Regions from separate parts of the Acetomicrobium flavidum genome, predicted to be linked through region 2. Evidence: riboswitches for the same ligand, from Rfam matches in the RefSeq annotation. Region 2 holds a riboswitch; each other region holds the start of a gene.

Region 1 (4,712 bases), 1.4 Mb from region 2:
ATCACTTTATCAAAGGTCTTGCCCTGGCTTTTGTGGATCGTCACGGCCCAGGCAAGCATAATAGGGTATTGCGTGAATTTGCCGATCGTCTGGGATTTAAGCTTATCTCCTTCCACATAGAGGTGAAATATCTCCCACGTATGTGGCGTTATTTCAACCTCACTGCCGTCGGAAAGTTCAGCTGCTATGATGTAGCTTTCTTTATCTTCATCTTCCAAAGTATCCTTGTAAATGTCTATAACCTTGCCAATGCTTCCGTTCACCCATCTGCCGAGCGAATCGTTGTTCAAAAGCATTATTTGAGCTCCGACCTTGACCTTCAACTCCGGAGCCGTGGGCAGGTAATCATTGCCAAATTCGCCCTTGATCGCGCCCTTGAAGATATATGTCTTTCCTTTCAACCTTGACAGTTGCTGCTCGTTAATTTCCTCAGCTCGCTTGTTCGTCGTCGTCAAGTACACGAAAAATTCGTCGCGGTCAGGCTCAAAGTCTGGCATAACTCGGCTATTTAAAAGCTTTAAGTCATCGTCGGTAACAGTCTTGTTGCGTATTGCACCGAGGAGGTCTATAAATCTTTGGTCGTGTTGGCGATATATTTTATCAAGCTCGATGAACTCGAAATCCATGGAATCGAAGACCTTTGCACTGTAAAAATAGGGGCTTTCATAAATGGTCTTAAAGACTTCCTTTTCGTTCTTGGTGACCACCGGCGGAAGCTGGTAGAGATCCCCGATGAAGATTATCTGAATGCCACCAAAGGGTAGCTTTTTCTTGGGCCCGTTCAGCCTCAAGAACTTGTCTACGCAATCGAGCAAATCTGCCCTTACCATCGATACCTCATCTATGATGATGGTATCGATCTTCTTGTAAATGCTGGTCGAGCCCTTTGGGGTATTTATCTTTTTTATCTGGTCCAATGTGACGTTGGGCTTAAAACCAAAGAACGAATGGATCGTTTGCCCCTTGACGTTTAAGGCAGCGACCCCGGTCGGGGCTAAAACTATGGCCTTTTTGTTGGTGTTTTGCTGAAAATACGTCAACAAGGTGGATTTTCCCGTGCCGGCCCGCCCTGTTATGAATACGTTTTTATCGCTGTTTTCCATGAGATCTAAAGCCTTACGAAAACCTTCGTTTAACTCTATTTGTGCCATGTCACTTCTAGCTCCAATTTTATTATTTTTAAGGATACTTAAAGTTAAACCAATGATAACATCCTTCGAGCTGAATATTAAGTCCTTTACGTATAGCGAGGCGTAATGTAAACTTGATCACTCACAGCAGTTTTGTGATATACTTACTTGCAAATAATAAGATAATTAAAATTATCGTCTACTTCTTGATCTACAAAATGCAACATTATTGCATGTTTAGCAACATTCCTCAAGCAGGACTTTTCTTGCGATGTCATAAAGAAGGTTATTTAACAAACTCGATATTTTTCTGACATGTAAACCATATTGAACAATACGTTTATTAATGTTACGATATCATGTATAAAATATACATTTTGCTCCGAGCCATTTAACCTAAAGACCCTTCATGGGCTCCATGGTTTCTGGCCAATGGGTATCTTTGGAAACGAGGATGCCTCCCATGTTTGGAAAGGAGGAAATGTTAAAGAAAGCTTACGCCTGCCGTAGGTTATCTTTAGCAAAAAGCTGCCTCCTTTAAGCGAGGCAGCTTTTTTAAACCTCCTTTAGCGCTAGATGGACGCTTTAAGGCTGGTATGGCGAATTAATAACTTAAAGAAAGGAGGTCACTTGGGTCGAAGTTTGCCATATATGAGCTTTAGGGCGTTCGAAAAAAACGAGGAGGGAAACCATGAAACAGTATTTAAGGAAAAGCATCAAGGTCAACGGATGTCCTCACCACGTAGTCGCCTCCCCCGACGCCATGCTGGTCAACGTAATTAGAAAACAACTCGGGCTAACGGGAACAAAGCTTGGATGCGGATCGGGACAATGCGGAGCATGCGAGGTCATAATGAACGGCAAGCTCGTGCGTTCCTGCATCGTAAGATGGGACAAGGTGCCGCAAGACGCTGAAATTCTCACCATAGAGGGCTTAGGAAGACCTGAGAAGCTTCACGCGCTTCAGTGGGCTTACGTAAAGACGGGCGCCATACAGTGCGGCTTTTGCACGCCGGGATTTATCATGAGCTCTAAGGCCTTGCTCGACGAAAACCCGAATCCGACTCGTGAAGAGGTACGAGATTGGTTCCAGAAGAACCGAAACGCCTGCAGATGCACCGGTTACGTCCAGATCGTAGATGCCGTCATGCTTGCCGCTAAAGTCTTGCGCGGCGAAGAGGAGATGACGGATTTCTCGGAACTGACTCGAGACGGGAAAATATGGGGAAGCCATTACCCGAGGCCAAGCGCTGTATATAAGGCAACCGGCACATGGGACTTCGGCGACGACGTAGCGCTAAAGTTACCTGAAGAGACGCTTTTCGCCGCCTGCGTATGCCCCGAGACTCACCATGCCGTAGTCAAAAAGATAGATTTCAGCGAGGCCGAAAAGATGCCCGGTGTATATAAGGTCGTGACGGCAAAAGACATCTACGCAAACAAGGGCACGAATAGAATAAGGGGTCAGGTGGGATCTAAGACCGCCACGACCAACGGCTGGGAACGTCGAATCCTCGTAGAGGAAGGAGACAAGATTCGCCAGTGGGGAGAGGCAGTAGCGATAGTCTGTGCCGACACGGAAGAGCACGCAAGGGCTGCAGCCGATGCCGTGAAGGTAGAAATCGAAGAACTCCCAGCGCTTTTGAACGTCAAAGATGCCATGACACCCGGGGCAGTAAAGGTGCATGAGGACATACCCGATATAGACGGAATACCTAATGTGTTTAACAAACGGCCCATAAAGAAGGGCAACGATCCAAAGGAAGACTTAGACAAGGCTCCCTACGTAGTTGAAGACGAATTTTACAGTTCGAGGCAACCTCATTTGACGATAGAGACCGATTGCGGATTTGGCTATTTCGACGAAGAAGGCCGTTTGACGCTTCAGACCAAAAGTATCTGCGTGTACCGCCATCAACTCATGATAGCCCGCGGTTTAGGATTACCGCCTTCAAAGATACGCGTCATACAAAATAACATGGGTGCCACATTCGGCTACAAGGTCGGCCCCACGAACGAACACTTGATTGGCGCCTGTGTAATTGCCACGGGAAGGCCCGTTTACATGAGGCTCGACATGAAAGAACACATCATTCGCACGCCCAAGAGGTCGCCCTTTTTGATGAAGATTCGAGTTGGAGCTGACGAAAATGGCAAGCTGGTAGGCTTAGAGCATTATTGGTACGTAGACCATGGACCTTACTCGGAATCCAGCCAAGACTTAACCAACAAGGGCGGACAGTTCATGCTTGCGCCTTACAGGGTAAACAATATTCGTGGATGCGGTTACACCGTATTTACCAACCACAAATGGTGCACGGCCTTTAGATGTTATGGCGGACCGCAAACCTACTTTGGAGGAGAGCTTGCCATAGACATGTTGGCTGAAAAGGTCGGCATGGACCCCTTGGATTTCCGCGAGAAAAACTTAATCCAGCCTGGCGATACCTTACCCAGCGGCCAAAGGCCGGAAGTTTATCCACTTCAGGCCATGGTCACCCATATACGGCCACTTTACGAAGAGGCTAAAAAACAAGCTGCCGCCTTGTCAACCGATAAGATAAAGCATGGCGTGGGCGTTGCCATAGGGATTTACAACTCAAACGACGACGGCCCCGACGAGGCAAACAGCCACATCGAGCTGACTAAAGACGGAGTGATACTTTACAACACATGGGAAGACCACGGACAGGGAGCAGACATGGGCTGTGTCGGCACGGCACACGAGGCGCTAAGGCCGTTGGGCTTGAGACCTGACCAGATAAAGCTCGTCTGCAACGACACTGCCAAAGCGCCAAATAGCGGAGCGGCAGCAGCCAGCCGTTCTCAGGTCATGGTCGGGATGGCCATCGTAGACAGCTGCCGAAAACTTCTTGACGCCATGCGAAAGCCCGACGGCACGTACAGGACCTACGACGAGATGATCGCCGAAGGCATACCCACCTACTACGAGGGCTACTATAAAGCTACCTTGCGAAACGTAAATGGTGAGATCCAACACTGCACGGGCATGGACGATGAAACGGGTCAGGGCTATCCCTTTGCCAATCACATGTTCGGCGTCTTTTTAGCAGAGGTGTCGGTGGACGTAACGACAGGAGAGGCAAAGGTCGACCGCATGACGCTGGCATGTGACGTGGGAAAGATCAACAACTACGCCATCGTGGAAGGGCAGCTATACGGAGGCATCGCCCAGGGCATAGGGTTTGCATTGAAGGAAAACTTTGAGGACGTAAAAAAACACAACAACCTCTTAGCTTGCGGGTTTCCTTACATCAAGGATATACCCGACAATATCCGCCTGATACACATGGAATCCCCCAGGGAGTTCGGTCCCTTTGGCGCTTCCGGCACGGGTGAGGTTCCGCTTTCGGCACCTCATGCTGCTATAATAAATGCGATACACAACGCCTGCGGCATCAGGCTAAAGACGATTCCTGCAACTCCGGATAGGATACTAAAGGCTTTGGAGGAGGCTAAAAAATGACGGACGAAGATTTAAGGGAACCTTTGGCGGGAAAGCTGGAAGACCTCCCAGAGCTTAAGGCCTTTTCGCTCGGGGAAGGCGTGGTAAAGCGAATA
Region 2 (4,712 bases):
TTGCGATAAGATTGTGCCCGGTATGGCAATGGCAGCAGCTCGGTTGAATATTCCTGCTATTATCCTAAGTGGAGGGCCCATGTTGGCCGGCAGAGATGTCGATAAAAACGTTGTAGATCTATCTTCGATGTTTGAGGCTGTTGGTAAGTGCGCTGCCGGGGTAATAACGGAAGATGAGCTTGGCAAATTGGAAAGTATTGCCTGTCCCACATGCGGGTCCTGTTCTGGAATGTTTACGGCAAACACGATGAACTGCATGATGGAAGCCTTAGGGTTGGCGCTTCCAGGCAATGGAACTATTCCGGCAGTCTTTTCCGAGAGAATTCGCTTAGCCAAAGCGACAGGTCGGGCAATTATGCAGCTTCTCGATAAAGGAATAACTCCACGTACTATATTGACTAAGGTGGCCTTCATCAATGCTATTGCAGTAGACATGGCCCTTGGCGGTTCGACGAATACTGCCCTGCATCTTCCAGCCATCGCGTGGGCAGCCGGTTTAGACCTTCCCCTTTCGCTTTTTGACCAAATGAGTCGACGGTGCCCCCATATATGCAGCATGAGCCCTGGCGGTCGTTATCATATCGAAGACCTTTTCTTTGCAGGAGGAGTGCAGGGCGTCATGAGCAGATTGCTTGAGGCTGGGTTAATTGACGGAGATTTGATCACCGTGACTGGCAAAACAGTGGCTGAAAACCTGGCGGAAGTTAGGGTTTTAGATGATGAAGTAATACGACCCGTTGACAGGCCCTATCATGCAGAAGGGGGCTTGGCAGTTCTTTACGGACGGCTTGCTCCGGACGGGGCTGTCGTAAAACAGTCTGCTGTATCCCCGGAGATGATGATACACACTGGCCCTGCTAGGATCTTTGACTCTGAAGAGGAAGCTACTGAAGCCATTTTTTCCGGCAAGATCAAGGCGGGCGATGTGGTTATCATAAGATACGAAGGTCCCAAGGGAGGGCCTGGTATGCGCGAGATGCTTGGTCCGACCTCAGCCTTGGCAGGAATGGGACTCGATAAATGCGTCGCTTTGATAACGGATGGCAGGTTCAGTGGAGCGACCAGGGGAGCGTCCATAGGCCATGTCTCGCCCGAGGCTGCTGAGGGTGGGCCCATAGGATTGCTCAAGGATGGTGATCTGATCGTAATAGACATTCCAGCCCGTAAGCTTGATGTCGAGGTTAGTGACGAAGAGCTTTCATTGAGAAGGAAGCAGTGGAAGCCGATCTTGCGGAAGCTCGATAGCCCGTTTCTGGAAAGATATCGGGCATTTGTGACTTCCGGAGCAAAAGGAGCAGTCTTGGAGGTGAAATGAAGTGGATATCAATGAAGATCCACGGTATAAGTTAGCCAACAAGGAAGCTTTTTACTCTCTGCTGCTGACGCTGTTGTACTTTTTTTGGTGGTACGGTTTTGCCTATGGGTTGGGTTCAAAGCCCGTAACAAGTTACTCATTTATTATGGGATTTCCAAGTTGGTTTTTCTGGAGTTGTATCATGGGGTTTGTGGTGTTTTCTTTCGCCTCCTGGGCCATGGTGAAGTTTTTCTTTAAGGACATACCGTTGGATAGCGATGGAAAAGGCACAGTCCCGGAAGGTGAAGAAGGATGAACTTCCAGGTAGCAATCCCCATAGTTCTATATCTTGCTATAGTATTTTATATTGGTTACTTGGCCAACAGAAGCATTGCAAAGACAAAGGCATCCTTTTTGAACGAATACTTCATAGGCAATCGCTCCATGGGTGGGTTTGTATTGGCCATGACGTTGGTTGCCACTTATGTCAGCGCAAGCAGCTTCATTGGCGGGCCTGGCATGGCTTACAAGGTTGGCTTGGGCTGGGTCTTGCTTGCAATGGTACAGGTACCTACTGCTTATCTTACATTGGGTTTTTTGGGCAAGAAGTTTGCCATAGTAGCTCGAAAGATTAATGCCATTACCATTAACGATTTTTTGAGGGTCAGGTATGAAAATGCTGCAGTCGTGGTGATAGCTTCGGTTAGCCTGCTAATATTTTTTACCGCTGCTATAGTGGCCCAATTTATAGGAGGCGCAAGGCTTTTTGAGGCAATAGGTGTTCCGTATAAGGTCGGCCTCTTTATTTTTGCCTTAACAGTCGTATTTTATACCGCCATTGGCGGATTTAGGGCTGTCGTATTGACCGATGCATTTCAAGGGATAGTGATGGTATGCGGAACCTTTGCCTTGCTCTTTGGGATAATAAGGGCCGGAGGAGGCATGGAGGCCATTAGCGCGAGGATAATGGCACAAGATCCTGCATTGCTTACCCCCTTTGGAGCGGGGGGTTTTGTGACAAAACCCTTCATATTGTCCTTCTGGATATTGGTATGTCTTGGGGTAATAGGGCTACCCCATACGGCGGTGCGATGTATGGGGTATAAGGATTCGAGATCTATGCATAGGGCCATTGTAATAGGTACGTTCGTGACCGGCTTTTTGATGTTGGGCATGCATCTGGCCGGCGCTCTCGGCAGGGGGGCCTTGCCGGGCATTGAGGTTGTAGATTCCGTCATTCCGACGCTGACGATTAAAATTTTGCCTCCAATCTTTGCAGGCATATTTTTGGCCGGACCCATGGTCTCGATCATGTCTACTGTAGATTCTCAACTGCTGTTGGCGTCAGCGGCAATTATCAACGACTTATATGTGGGATATATCAACCCCGATGCAGCGCATAACGACTCTAAGGTTAGGCGCATTAGTTTTATAGTCACTGCCTTAATAGGGGTCATCGTATTTCTGGTTGCATTAAATCCGCCCAGTTTGATAGTATGGATAAACCTTTTTGCCTTCGGTGGTCTCGAGGCTGTCTTTTTCTGGCCCATAGTGATGGGTCTATATTGGAAACGTGCCACCGCTTCCGGCGCATTGGCTTCAATGATAGTCGGGGTTGTCTTTTTTATATTGCTCAGCCAATATTCTTCAATACTTCATGGTGTACACCCAATTGTTCCCACCTTTGTTGTGACTTTCGTAGCCTTTGTGATTGGGAGTTACATGTCTCGTCCGTCTGTCGATGCCGTGAAGAAGGTGTGGGAGTAAGTAGATCGATTTGACATTTAAGAGGCTGCTTAGTATTATTAGTTTTAGCAGTGCGTCATCGTAATTTGAGATGTAAAAATTAAATGCCTCCGAATCAATGTATCTAAGGGCATATTGCCTATGAGCATTGATCGATAGGGTCTTTTTGGAAACGAAAAGGCCTCCCGTCTGGAAAGGAGGAAGAGCTTTAAAACCTCTTTCCTAACGGGAAGGGGTTTTATTTATGAGGATTTACCAAAAATCTACTATACCAGGCTAAGGAGGGATTTGCATGAAGACGTTCGTCAAAAGGATATTGCCAATTTTTATCATATCCTTGCTGTGCCTATCTTTCGTTCAGGGTATAGCTCGCGCAGATGAACAGGTGCTTTTAATGGCCACCACCACGAGCACTGATGATACGGGGTTGCTCGATTACCTGGCACCGCTTTTCAAGGCCGATACCGGCATAACCCTTCAGTGGACTGCAACCGGTACGGGTAAGGCTTTGAAATTGGGCGAGAATTGCGACGTAGATGTCTTGCTGGTTCACGATCCAGATTCTGAAAAGAAGTTTGTGGAGGCGGGATTTGGCATCGACAGAACTCAGGTGATGTATAACGACTTCATCATCATCGGTCCCAAAGAGGATCCAGCTGGAATAAAGGGATTAACATCGACCGAGGCATTCAAAAAGATTGCCGAGAAAAAGGCCGTTTTCGTCAGTAGGGCAGACGAGTCCGGCACTCACATGAAAGAAAAGTTCATTTGGAAGACGGCGGGATTACCTGTTCCCGATAAGGAAGAATGGTATGTACAAACGGGTCAGGGCATGTTGGTAACCATCAATGTCGCTGCCGAAAAGAAGGGTTATACCCTCACCGATAGAGGAACCTATATAAAATACGAAGCCGATCATCAGGGCAATCCGCCTTTAGTGATCCTTTGCGAGGGCGATAAATATCTGATAAACCAATACAGCGTAATAGCCGTTAACCCGGAGCATTGCCCGAAAGTCAAATATGATTTGGCAAAGAAGTTTATAGAGTGGATGGCAGGTCCAGAAGGGCAAAAAGCAATAGCAGACTTCAGGCTCATGGGAAAGCAGCTGTTTTTCCCAAATGCTGACGCCACATCCAAATAAGACATCCTACGCATTTTAAGTTGATAATAGAATGCTCCAATCCCCCAATGAGGCCGTTGCATCCCCCTGCGACGGCCTGTCTTTATATTATATATCATACTTGCATTATTATTTATTGCTTGATAAGGTACGTTTAAGGGGGTCGAACTTTGTGGATTATATATTCGACGGGATAAGAGAGGCTTTTGTTTTGTTATTTAGCGGAAACGAGGAAGTCTATTCCGCCGTTTACGCTACGCTCAAAGCGTCTTCGTTGGCCATATTGATTGCTTTGTTGATCGGTTTTCCGCTCGGCTTCTTTTTAGGATACTCCGATTTCCCCGGGAAGCGGTTCATAAGATCGGTTGCAGATACATTGCTTGCTCTTCCAACGGTTCTGGTTGGGTTATGGGTATACGCTTTCATCTCGAGCCGGGGTCCGCTTGGCAATTTGAATTTACTTTTTACCATCAAGGGTGTCATCGTTGGCGAAGTTGTCCTTGCACTTCCTATCATAATTGCCTTATCGGCTCAGGCAGTGGAAGAATT
Region 3 (4,712 bases), 1.5 Mb from region 2:
TTTGCACAACAATCCCGAGATACCGGTAGGCAAAGTAGGATTAAAGGAAGGCCCTTTAATGGCAGCTGTGGACTCCACCTTTATAACCGTTATAGGGCAGGGAGGACACGCTGCCTATCCCCATAGGGTAATTGATCCTATAGTATGCGCTTCTTCCATAGTCATGAACCTGCAGACTATCGTAAGCAGAAACGTCGATCCCCAAAAGTCGGCCGTCATTAGCTTTGGAAGCATCAATGGGGGAATGGCCAACAACGTAATCCCCGATGAGGTAAAGCTTGCCGGCACAGTGCGTACCTTTGACGAGGGCCTTCGCGATTCCATTGAAGGCTGGATGAAAAGAACCGTGGAAAATACAGCTTCAGGCTTAGGGTGTAAGGTCGAATTTAACTATCGCAGAGATCTTCCTCCCGTCGTAAATCATCCGGAGGCAACGAAGATAGCTTTGTGGGCAGCTCAAAAAGTATTCGGCGAAGACGGCATCATTCTGCCGACTCCTTCTATGGGAGGAGAGGATTTCGCATTATATCAAAAAAAGGTCCCCGGGTGTTATTTCTGGCTTGGCGTGGGTAACCCCGATATCGATGCCGTACATCCATGGCATAGCCCGTACTTTAAGGCCGACGAAGAGGCCTTCCCGCTTGGAGCAGCACTTTTAGCTTTATCTGCTTTAATTGCCTGTGACAAATTCATACAGGCAACTTAAGGGCACGATCAATTTAAGACAGGGGGATAGGTGTATGATTGAGGCGATCAAAAATTGGAAGCTCCATATATTGGTTTTAATTTTTGTGATCGTAGCCGAGTGGATCGGCGCTTTTTCGTTTCCCATAGGCCCGGGCAAAGTGGTCCTGCTGCCAATGCTTTATGCGCTCATCATGGGAATCTTTTCAGGACCCAAGTTTCTTAAGCTTGCTAATCATAAGGACATGATTGATGCCGGCAGTCTAATTGGGGTTACTTTGATGCTCTTGATGGCAAAGTACGGAACAACTGTGGGGCCAAACATTCCAATGATATTAAGGACAAGTCCAGCCTTGATATTGCAGGAATTTGGCAATCTAGGCACGGTCATCATTGGTGTGCCCGTGGCGGTGTACTTGGGACTTAGACGAGAAACCATAGGGGCAGCCCATTCGATCGCCAGAGAGCCTAATGTGGCTTTGATAGGTGACATCTACGGCTTGGATACTCCCGAAGGTCAAGGAGTCATGGGTGTCTACATCTGCGGCACCGTTTTTGGGACGATTTTTTTGGTCTTATGGCGACGTTTACGGCAGCGTTGGGAATCTTTCATCCCCTCGCTTTAGCCATGGCCTCCGGAGTGGGAAGTGCCAGCATGATGACTGCCTCCGTTGGTGCTTTGAGCGCTATGTTTCCTGAAATAGCCGATAAAATTCAGGCCCTGGGAGCGGCAAGCAACATGTTAAGCGGCCTGGACGGGGTTTATATGTCCCTCTGGATGGCCTTGCCTATGACAGAATGGCTGTATAGAAAGTTCTATAAAATGAAATATGGCACATATCCAAGTCAATCTGCCGTTAGGGAGGGCTAATCGATGAAGATCAGGGAAGTTCTTGCTGTTCTTATAATTATCGGCATCATTACTTTGGTCGGCAACTTCGTTGGAGCAAATATCCCGATGATCGATGCCATCCCTGGCATGATTTTTTTAATCGCCATCAGTATTCTTGGGGTAATATTCGCAAAAGTCATCCCGGTCAGGATTCCTGCTGTAGCCTACATCGTTACAATCGGATGCATAGTAACTATTCCCGGATTTCCTGGTGCAACAATTTTTAATGCCTGGGCGCAAAAAGTAAACTTTTTAGCCCTCACAACGCCAATTCTCGCCTATGCCGGGATCTCAATTGGGAAAGACCTTGGTGTGCTTAAAAAGACCGGATGGAGGATCTTGATCGTATCCTTTGTGGTATTCATAGGAACATACATAGGCTCTACCATCATTGCGCAAATTGTATTAAAGCTCATCGGAGAAATTTAAAACTTACTTATTTACCTCACAGATTAGAAGCTTAATAGCTTTAATTCTTTCATATAATTAGTTAAAGGGCCTTCGTCATTTCAGGCGAAGGCCCTAATAATAGATTATCTCTCTATGAAGCAATGAGAGTTACGCTATGATTTTGGTGCGACATCGATCCAATTTTACTCGAGTTTTATACATGATAACTCATTCAGTTGACATTTGTTTCTATATTTAGTATGATTTAAAATAGTAATAATAAAGTTGTATTTATATAACCTCCGAGTCAATGGTTCTAAGGGTAATTGCCTATGAACGTTGACCGATAGGGTCTTTTCGGAAACGAAAGGGCCTCCCGTCTGGAAAGGAGGAAGCGATATTGTTGCCCCTCTTCCCGGAAGGAAGGGGGTTGTTTTTTTAGTATGGGTATCCGTAATATCCTGCGAGAAGCATACTTTTTTATATATCCTTATATCTCACACGCACGCCAGTGCTTCGATATTTCACTAATTTCAATGGCCACATATTATATTCACAAAAGAGGTGATGGCAAAAATACTTTAATGATTACTAAGTTATATAGGATCGTCAATCGTTATGAATTCTTCTTTAATTTCATGCGAGTGTAGACACCCCAAATGGTGAGAGAAAACTAGGTGCCAAAAATTACCATATGTTTCTATTTAGATGGGATGAGATGGCGCCGCGTAATGAAAGAGAAGGAGTGATATGAGATGATCCAAAGGCATTTTTTTGTCAACGGAATAGAACGCAACATTCCTATAGTAGATGGCAATGACTCATTGGCAAAGGTTTTGCGCGAACAACTGGGTCTGACGGGCACGAAAGTCGGTTGCGGACAAGGGCAGTGTGGCGCCTGTAATGTTATCTTAAATGGCAAACTCGTTCGATCGTGCACATTTAGGATCGACAAGGTTAACGACGGGGACTCCATAACCACCATCGAAGGAATTGGAACACCCCAAAAGATGCATCCCCTCCAGAAAGCCTTCGTTAAGCACGGAGTAACCCAATGCGGTTTCTGCAATCCTGGTTTCATAATCTCGGCTAAGGTCCTTTTAGACAGCAACCCATCTCCAACACGCGAAGAAGTTAGGGAGTGGTTCCACAAGAACCGCAATGCATGTCGTTGCACAGGATACATCCCCATAATCAACGCCGTCATGGATGCAGCTAAAGTCCTTAGGGGAGAGATGGACGAGTCGGAGCTGGAGTTCAAGATGCCCGAAGACGGCAAAATTTGGGGCACAACCTACCCAAGACCCACTGCCGTGGCCAAAGCCACAGGTACGCTGGATTACGGTGCTGACCTTGGGCTTAAGATGCCAAAGGGCACGCTACAACTGGCGCTTGTACAGGCAACGGTGAGCCATGCCAATATTAAAAACATTGACACCTCCGAGGCCGAAAAGATGCCCGGCGTCTACAAGGTAGTCACACACAAGGATATTAAGGGCAGAAATCGCATAACAGGGCTCATCACATTCCCGACCAATAAGGGAGACGGATGGGATCGCCCGATACTTTGCGATGAAAAGGTCTTCCAGTTTGGAGATGCCATAGCGATCGTCTGTGCTGATACCTACGAAAACGCCTGTGCTGCTGCAGAAAAAGTAAAGGTCGACCTAGAAGTGCTTCCTGCCTACATGAGCGCTCCGGCAGCCATGGCCGAAGACGCCCTTGAGATCCACCCAGGCACGCCAAACGTCTACTACGTCCAAAACCTGGAGAAGGGCGAGCCCACGACCCCCATCTTTGAGAAGGCCCCATACGTTGTGGAAGACGACTTTTACGTGCAAAGGCAACCCCATATGACGATTGAACCAGACGTTGGTTTCGCCTACATTGACGACAACGGCGTTCTAAAGATTCATTCCAAGACTATCGGCGCTCATCTGCATTTACTGATGATCGCTCCCGGTCTTGGTGTAGAGCCCGATAAAATTGCGCTCGTATCGAACCCCATGGGCGGCACCTTTGGATATAAGTTCTGCCCGACCATGGAGGGATTGGTCGGAGCGGCAGCCCTGGCGACGGGCAAGCCCTGTTTCCTCAGGTACAACTACTTCCAGCACATGACCTACACGGGGAAGCGATCTCCCTTTTTTGTGAACATCAAGTTCGCTGCCGACGATGAAGGCAAAATTCTTGCCATGGAAACGGACTACATTGTGGATCACGGGCCTTACTCGGAGTTTGGGGATTTGCTCACGCTCAGAGGCGCCCAGTTCATGGGAGCAGGCTACAATATCCCCAACATCAGGGGAAGAGGACAGACGGTCTGCACCAATCACGTATGGGGTTCTCCCTTCAGAGCTTACGGCTCTCCGCAATCCCTTTACTCTTCCGAGCTCCTCATGGACGAGCTGGCTGAGAAGATCGGCATGGACCCATGGGAGATACGCTACAAAAATTGCTATCGTCCGGGTTCCACAAATCCGAGCGGGCAGGAACCTGAGGTCTTCAGCTATCCCGAGATGCTTGAAGCCATCAAGCCAAGGTATGAGGAGGCAAAGGAAAGGGCCAAGAAAGAATCCACCGATAAGATCAAAAAAGGCGTCGGACTTTCAATGGCCGTTTACGGCTGTGGGATCGACGGTCCAGACAGTTCCGAGGTATGGGCAGTTTTGAATCCCGACGATACCGTCACAGTCGTAGCTGCCTGGGAGGACCACGGCCAAGGCGCCGATATGGGCATGGTGGG

Evidence for each region. Region 2 has a riboswitch for molybdenum cofactor ahead of BUQ78_RS07550 (ABC transporter substrate-binding protein). Riboswitches for the same ligand answer to the same signal wherever they lie in the genome.
Region 1: another riboswitch for molybdenum cofactor. It lies ahead of BUQ78_RS00670 (molybdopterin-dependent aldehyde oxidoreductase); the one in region 2 lies ahead of BUQ78_RS07550 (ABC transporter substrate-binding protein).
Region 3: another riboswitch for molybdenum cofactor. It lies ahead of BUQ78_RS00230 (molybdopterin-dependent aldehyde oxidoreductase); the one in region 2 lies ahead of BUQ78_RS07550 (ABC transporter substrate-binding protein).

Annotation. Positions count from the first base shown of each region.
Region 1 covers NZ_FSQZ01000001.1:142,368-147,079, forward strand. Annotated here, with positions in the region: gene BUQ78_RS00665 (AAA family ATPase) at 1-1,151, opposite strand, end outside; molybdenum cofactor riboswitch at 1,499-1,624, shown strand; gene BUQ78_RS00670 (molybdopterin-dependent aldehyde oxidoreductase) at 1,822-4,617, shown strand; gene BUQ78_RS00675 (cupin domain-containing protein) at 4,614-4,712, shown strand, end outside.
Region 2 covers NZ_FSQZ01000001.1:1,510,240-1,514,951, forward strand. Annotated here, with positions in the region: gene ilvD (dihydroxy-acid dehydratase) at 1-1,315, shown strand, start outside; gene BUQ78_RS07540 (YhdT family protein) at 1,317-1,610, shown strand; gene panF (sodium/pantothenate symporter) at 1,607-3,061, shown strand; molybdenum cofactor riboswitch at 3,137-3,256, shown strand; gene BUQ78_RS07550 (ABC transporter substrate-binding protein) at 3,333-4,184, shown strand; gene BUQ78_RS07555 (ABC transporter permease) at 4,336-4,712, shown strand, end outside.
Region 3 covers NZ_FSQZ01000001.1:41,718-46,429, forward strand. Annotated here, with positions in the region: gene BUQ78_RS00210 (M20 metallopeptidase family protein) at 1-706, shown strand, start outside; partial or broken gene BUQ78_RS00215 (DUF3100 domain-containing protein) at 741-1,555, shown strand; gene BUQ78_RS00220 (hypothetical protein) at 1,559-2,005, shown strand; molybdenum cofactor riboswitch at 2,255-2,373, shown strand; gene BUQ78_RS00230 (molybdopterin-dependent aldehyde oxidoreductase) at 2,722-4,712, shown strand, end outside.